Linked DNA regions of Chlorogloeopsis sp. ULAP01. The protein of the gene in region 2 binds, or shares a complex with, the protein of the main gene of each other region. Links are inferred from orthologs where the notes say so. Each region holds a gene or a part of one and is shown on either strand. Other genes may lie near its edges. The genes, in order: pcrA and uvrB.

What was found.
Region 1: the proteins of uvrB (region 2) and pcrA are in contact, whole or in part, in a crystal structure (PDB 7EGT), measured with the Thermus thermophilus proteins. The link is inferred for Chlorogloeopsis sp. ULAP01 from one-to-one orthologs. Residues at the interface, in WP_096411307.1 of Thermus thermophilus: Glu23, Leu25, Arg26, Asp27, Gly28, Glu29, Arg30, Phe31, Arg55, Glu326, Asp327, Phe328, Glu379, Ser382, Gln383, His398, Gly400, Arg401; in WP_096412145.1 of Thermus thermophilus: His654, Arg656, Phe657, Gln666, Asp668, Glu669, Lys680, Arg681, Leu682, Ser683, Lys685, Tyr686, Ala687.

The regions. Positions count from the first base shown.
Region 1 is NZ_JAUDRH010000018.1:16,314-19,653, forward strand. The notes cover bases 214-3,223. They hold pcrA (DNA helicase PcrA), read right to left. Parts: upstream 2,885-3,223; coding sequence 542-2,884; downstream 214-541. Other genes in these bases: QUB80_RS29395 (class I SAM-dependent DNA methyltransferase), read right to left, coding at 214-549. Also shown: more of QUB80_RS29395, read right to left, coding at 1-213. UniProt on the Escherichia coli protein: A helicase with DNA-dependent ATPase activity. Unwinds DNA duplexes with 3'-5' polarity. Translocates on single-stranded DNA with 3'-5' polarity. Initiates unwinding more efficiently from a nicked substrate than double-stranded DNA.
Region 2 is NZ_JAUDRH010000022.1:71,092-74,339, reverse strand. The notes cover bases 226-3,143. They hold uvrB (excinuclease ABC subunit UvrB), read right to left. Parts: upstream 2,725-3,143; coding sequence 727-2,724; downstream 226-726. Other genes in these bases: QUB80_RS32855 (hypothetical protein), read left to right, coding at 2,993-3,143; QUB80_RS32865 (tetratricopeptide repeat protein), read left to right, coding at 226-628. Outside these bases: more of QUB80_RS32865, read left to right, coding at 1-225; more of QUB80_RS32855, read left to right, coding at 3,144-3,248. UniProt on the Escherichia coli protein: The UvrABC repair system catalyzes the recognition and processing of DNA lesions. A damage recognition complex composed of 2 UvrA and 2 UvrB subunits scans DNA for abnormalities.

The DNA.
Region 1 (3,340 bases), on a different replicon or contig from region 2:
AGTTGTGAAATAGTTATCGATGATCCAATCTTGGCGGAACGTGCCAGATTTCCAGCCGCGATCGCACGATGTAATCACGGGATGTTCGACTGAAAAAATAAACCGTCCCGACGGGGCGAGTGTATGAAAGACTTTGGTAAAAACTGGCGCGAGCTCGGCGACATAATGTAGGGAAAGTCGTGCGATCGCCAAATCAAACGCTGCGTGTGGATACGTCCAATCCTCAATCCTCTGCGCAATGATTTGTCCAGAGGTGTCAGCAAGAGTTTGGCGTGCAACAGCCGCCATTTTGTGCGAGCCTTCGACGCCAACATAGCTCGCCGCGCCCTGGTGGAGGAGTTCACGCCCAATTACTGCATCACCACAGCCAAGATCAAGGATACGTTTGTCAGTCATGAGTCCAATCAGATCCATCACTACTGGCTTTTCAAGCGTTTCATTGGGTGTATCTGAGCGTTGACGATGTTGCATATAGGTTGCAAAAACCGCTTCATCGTCATAAAAATTTGGGCCTGCCTTCTCCATGTGAATTGCTACTTGATCACTCAACTTTTTGCAATTGCGCAACAACAGGATCAATAATTTTTTGCCCCAGACTATCAAATTTAACTGCCAAAGAGATTTTTCTTCCTGAGCCAAATATGTGCGTGACTTCACCTTCGCCAAATTTTTTGTGAAGCACCCGATCGCCTACTTGCCAATTTTCTCTAAAGCTTTGCTTACCAACGGTTGTACGCTGCGATGTACTGCTGCCAACACCTTTGGTATAAGCAATTCTACCCAAATGATGAGTAGCTAATAATTCTTCGGGTAACTCGTCCATAAATTGCGATCGCATTGCGGGTTCTCGATTTCCATACAAGCGGCGTTCGCGAGCGTGGGAAATAAATAATCTTTCTTGAGCACGAGTGATACCTACGTAACACAGGCGACGCTCTTCTTCTAAGGCGCTGGGATCGTTCATAGAACGGTAGTTGGGAAATAATCCCTGTTCTAACCCCACCAAAAACACTACAGGAAATTCTAGCCCTTTAGAAGCGTGTAAAGTCATTAATGAAACGGCTGTTTGTCCTTCTTTTAAATTATCCAAATCGGAACTGAGAGCGGTACTGGCAAGGAAGGCTTGCAGGGTGACTTCCTCGTTTTCTTCTTGAAATTGCAGCACTGCGTTAAACAATTCCTGGACGTTTTGCACTCTGTCTTCGGCTTCATCTGTTCCCTGATTGAGTAAATCTTGCACGTAACCAGAGTCTTCTAACACTCCTTGTAGAAGTTCGGAAACTGGCAGCGTTTCTACTTGTTCTTGCCAACGGCTAATCATCTGAGCAAAGTTATTCACAGACTTAGCAGAACGCCCAGCTAGGGTATTAACTGATGTCTCATCACTTAATATTTCCCACAAAGTTGTACCTAATTGTTGAGCAGCGCCGACTAGATTGTCGATTGTGGCTTTACCAATTCCGCGACGGGGAGTATTGATAACTCGCAACAAACTAACTGTATCGGCTGGGTTAGCGATCGCTCTTAAATAAGCTAATACATCTTTAATTTCTTTGCGATCGTAAAACTTCAAGCCTCCCACAACTGTGTAGGGAATTCCCAAGCGTACTAAAATATCTTCAAAGGGGCGAGATTGGGCATTGGTGCGATAGAGGATGGCAAAACTACCCCAATCCAATTCTGGATTTTGCCGTTCTAAAGTCCGAATTTGATTAATGACAAATTCGGCTTCTGCCATTTCGTCGTCTGCTTTGTGAGAAAAAATTTGCTCACCTGCGCCACGTGTTGCTTTGAGAATTTTATCTATTCGTTGGGTATTATTTTCTATGAGTTGATTAGCTGCTTGCAGAATATTTTCGCAGGAGCGATAGTTTTCTTCTAATTTCACCATCGTCCGGGTATCTTCATCTGGCAAACCATCGCCGAAGTCTTGCTGAAAGTCAAGCAAGATGGTAAAGTCAGCCATTCTAAATGAATATATTGATTGGTCGGCATCACCGACAACAAAAACTGAGCGATCGCGCCATTCCCAATTACTTCTTTTGGTTTCACCATGGGTTACCAACAGGCTAATCAAGTCGTACTGGGTGCGGTTAGTATCTTGATATTCATCTACTAAAATGTGGCGAAACTTATTATGCCAGTAACCCAATACCTGCTCATTTTGCTGAAATAATCTCACAGGCATGAGAATCAAATCATCAAAGTCAAGGGCATTGTTTTCTGCTAGTCTATCTTGATAGTAACTATAAACTTCTGAAATTACCCGTCCGCGATAGTTTGGTTGCTCTTTGGCAAATTCTTGTGGTGATAAACCTTGGTTTTTGGCGTTGCTAATAGTGTAGCGTACAGAACGAGGTTCAAATTTTTTCTCGTCTAAATTAAGTTGTTTTGTGACAATTTCTTTGACAAGAGATTGAGCATCTGATTCATCAAATATTGAAAAGTTACGGTTCCATCTGCGCCCTTTTTCGTCTTGGTATTTTTCAATATCGAAGCGGAGAATCCGAGAAAATAAACTGTGGAAAGTACCACACCACAAATCTTTAATATAAGTGCGCCAAACTCGCGATTTGAGTTGGACTTGATCATATTCTGGCAATAACTCAAACCGCTCACCAAATTCTGCGATCGCTAACCGTTCGGCAAACAACTTTTGAATCCGTTCTTTCATCTCCCGTGCGGCTTTGTTGGTAAAGGTAACCGCCAGGATATTTTCAGGATCGACACGATGTTCCAAAATCAGGTTAGCAATGCGATAAGTCAGTGCGCGTGTTTTGCCGGAACCTGCACCAGCAACAACTAATAAAGGGCCGCAAAAATGTTCAACGGCGCGGCGTTGACTGGGGTTGAGGTGACTAAGAAAGTCAATGGTTGCTGTCATGGATTCAAGGTTTACGTAAGACTAAGGCACCAGCCACATATATCGCTTGGCGTTTAACTATTAAAGTAGCTATTGCTTAGGCTACACTATCCTACCGAAACTAGCTCAAGAAAGATTTTATGGATTTGTGAACAGATTGAAACGGTAATCTCTACACCAATAAGACAATGGATTTTTTAATTTTCGCTATACTACTATATGTAAACATTGTAATACGTCTTTTTCGGATTTTCCTGAGATTTTTGGGGATTGCAGCCGAGTAGATGAGAAAATAAATTCTACAAAATTCGACTGATACTATTTCACGAAAAGGCTGATATGGATCTACCCCACCGCCTACGGCACCTCACCTTAATAAGGGGAGATTGGGAGGGGTTGAATACGAATCACTCAAAAAGTGAAATGGTATGAGGTGCATCAATCCGCAGCTTTTAATTGTGTTGTTTTTGTCCTTGG
Region 2 (3,248 bases):
TCACATATACTGTCGTTGCGGGCATTATGCAGCAGCTTTAGAATCCTATGAAGAAGCCTTAGTAATAGCTAGTAAGGTAGGCGCTCGTGACACAGAAGCTACTATTTTGAGCAATATTGGTTTACTTTACGCTAGCTTAGGCGAATTTGAAAAAGCATTAAACTACTACGAACTTGCCTTAGCCCTTCGGCGAGACATTAACGCTGTTCCAGGTCAAGGAGAGACTCTTTATCTCATCGGTGATGTCTATCGCAATCTAGCAAATTACTCAAAGGCACAAGATTATCTTCAAGAAGCTCTAGCAATTCATCGAGAAATTGGAGACATTATGAGTGAGGGCAATACTCTTAGTATTTTAGGATTAATTTATAGAGATTTAAAAGAATATGAAAAAGCTCTAGAAAACTATCAGCAAGCCCTAATGATTCGTAAGAAATTAGGAAACCGCATGGATGAACTTGAAAACCTTGAATATATTGGAGAAGTATTTTTGGAGTTAGAGCAGCACTCCGAAGCCCTGGAATACTATCAGCAAGCATTAGTAGTTGCTAGAGAGATGGATTATCAACATAGTGAAGACAGAATTATTGAGACTATCAACGAGATTAATAGTCGTTCATTTGCCTGATTGGCTTAACTTTTTGATTGAGAATTACGCTTAGGGTATATCATAGTTTTGAAGTAGAAACGCAAGTTGATTTATTGCGTCTCTACAAGGGTATTTATCTAACGTCCCACCAACTTATCCCGCAGATGCTTAATCCGATCGCGTAACTTTGCCGCCTCCTCAAATTCTAATTTCTTCGCCGCTTCTTTCATCTGTGCTTCTAGTTGAGTAATCAATTCTGGAATGTTTTCTAACGGCAATTCATCTATATGTTGCTCGACTGTTTCTAACTCTTGAGCATTCAACCTTCGCGATACTTCCAAGAAAGATAAAATTGCGTTACTCGATTTCTTGACTATTGGTTGCGGTGTAATTCCGTGCATCCGGTTGTATGCCATTTGAATACCGCGACGGCGTTCGGTTTCATCAATAGCTTTAATCATGCTATCTGTGAGGTTATCGGCATACATAATTGCTTGCCCCCGAACGTGACGTGCTGCCCTCCCAATAGTTTGAATTAAAGAACGTTCGGCACGTAAAAAACCCTCTTTATCTGCATCTAAAATTGCTACAAGCGAAACTTCTGGTAAGTCTAGCCCTTCTCGCAATAAGTTCACACCAACTAAGACATCAAACTTGGCGTCGCGTAAATCTTGAATAATTTCAATGCGCTCAATCGAATTAATTTCAGAATGCAAATATCTTACTCGAATACTATTTTCTTGCAGGTACTCAGTTAAATCTTCTGCCATGCGTTTTGTTAAAGTTGTCACCAACACCCGCTCGTGGAGATCTACCCTATCTTTGATTTCACCTAATAAATCATCAATTTGCCCTTCTGTCGGACGAACAATAATTTCTGGATCTATTACACCAGTGGGGCGAATAATTTGCTCTATCACATGATCTTGAGAAACTTCTATTTCCCAGTCTCCTGGAGTCGCAGAAACAAAAACACATTGATTTACCTTTGCCCAAAATTCTTCTGCTTTCAAAGGGCGGTTATCGGCAGCACTAGGTAAGCGAAAACCATGCTCAATTAATACTTTTTTCCTGGCTTGATCGCCGTTGTACATACCGCGAATTTGCGGCACAGTTACGTGAGATTCATCGATTACCAACAGCCAATCTTTAGGAAAATAATCAACCAAACACTCTGGCGGTTCTCCTGCTAGTCTTCCTGCCAAGTGACGAGAGTAGTTTTCGACGCCGTTGCAGTAACCAACTTCTCGCAGCATTTCTAAGTCATAGCGCGTTCGCTGATCTATACGTTGCGCTTCTAGTAATTTTTCTGCTGCCTCTAATTCGGCTTTGCGCTCTTTTAATTCTAGGGCGATCGCATCACAAGCTTCTTCTAACCGTTCTTCTGGGGTGACAAAGTGACGTGCAGGGTAGAGATTCACCGCTTGCAAACTTTGGAGAATTTCACCCGTTACCGGATCAACGTAACGAATAGCGTCTATTTCATCACCAAAGAACTCAATCCGAATAATACGATCTTCATATGCTGGGCCTACTTCCAGCACATCACCCCGAACACGAAATCGTCCCCTGCCTATTTCCAAATCATTGCGGCTATATTGTACCGATGCTAAATCTCGTAAAATCTCCCGTTGATTAACTTCCATTCCCACTTGAAAGGGAATCGCAGCTTTGAGGTATTCGGCAGGAATTCCCAAACCGTAGATACAGCTAATCGAAGCAACTACAATTACATCACGACGCTCGAACAGCGATCGCGTTGCCGAGTGCCGCAACATATCAATTTCATCGTTAATGGAAGCAGTTTTTTCTATATACGTATCAGTTACAGGAATATAGGCTTCTGGTTGATAGTAATCGTAGTAACTCACGAAATACTCCACAGCGTTCTTGGGAAAGAACTCCCGCAACTCGTTACAAAGCTGTGCAGCCAGAGTTTTGTTATGTGCCAAAACTAGAGTCGGTTTGCCAACTTTCTCAATTACTGATGCGATTGTAAATGTCTTCCCGGTTCCCGTCGCTCCTAGTAATGTTTGATAATGATGACCTGCTTGGATACTTGCTGCAAGTTGCGCGATCGCTTGGGGTTGATCGCCTGTTGGACTAAAGGGAGCTTGAAGACAAAATTCTGTCATACAGTTTTGCTATAAATACCCAATCTTAATAGTAGCGAATACATACTTTGACCAAATTACAATGCATATTTTGGTTCAAATGAAAATTATTTTAATATCTCTTAATTTATTGCAAAAAACTTTAATATTAATAACACTTATGTATAGCTTTTAAATAAAGTTATACATATAAAATGTTCTTTAAAGTTAAACTCTAAATATATTAGGAAAATTTTGACTTCTCAAAAATATTCTAAAAATTCCTTAATAATTTAGAGGTGTGTGATTTATGGCTATGAGCAGCACTGGCAAAGGAGTCAGTCCTCGGCAAAAACGTGCAAAGTTAAAGGGGGATACTGTGGAACTTGAAAATAACCAGGGTCAAAACTCAAATACCGATCAACCAGTGCAGCTAGAATCGCCAGGTAAAATCGAAGTCCGTGACAACCTTGCTGTTTCTGGTCTACGTCCGATTGGTGCTAGTGATTTAGAAGTTGCAGAAACCCTCTCAATCTCTGGTCTACGTCCGATTGGTACCAGTCACT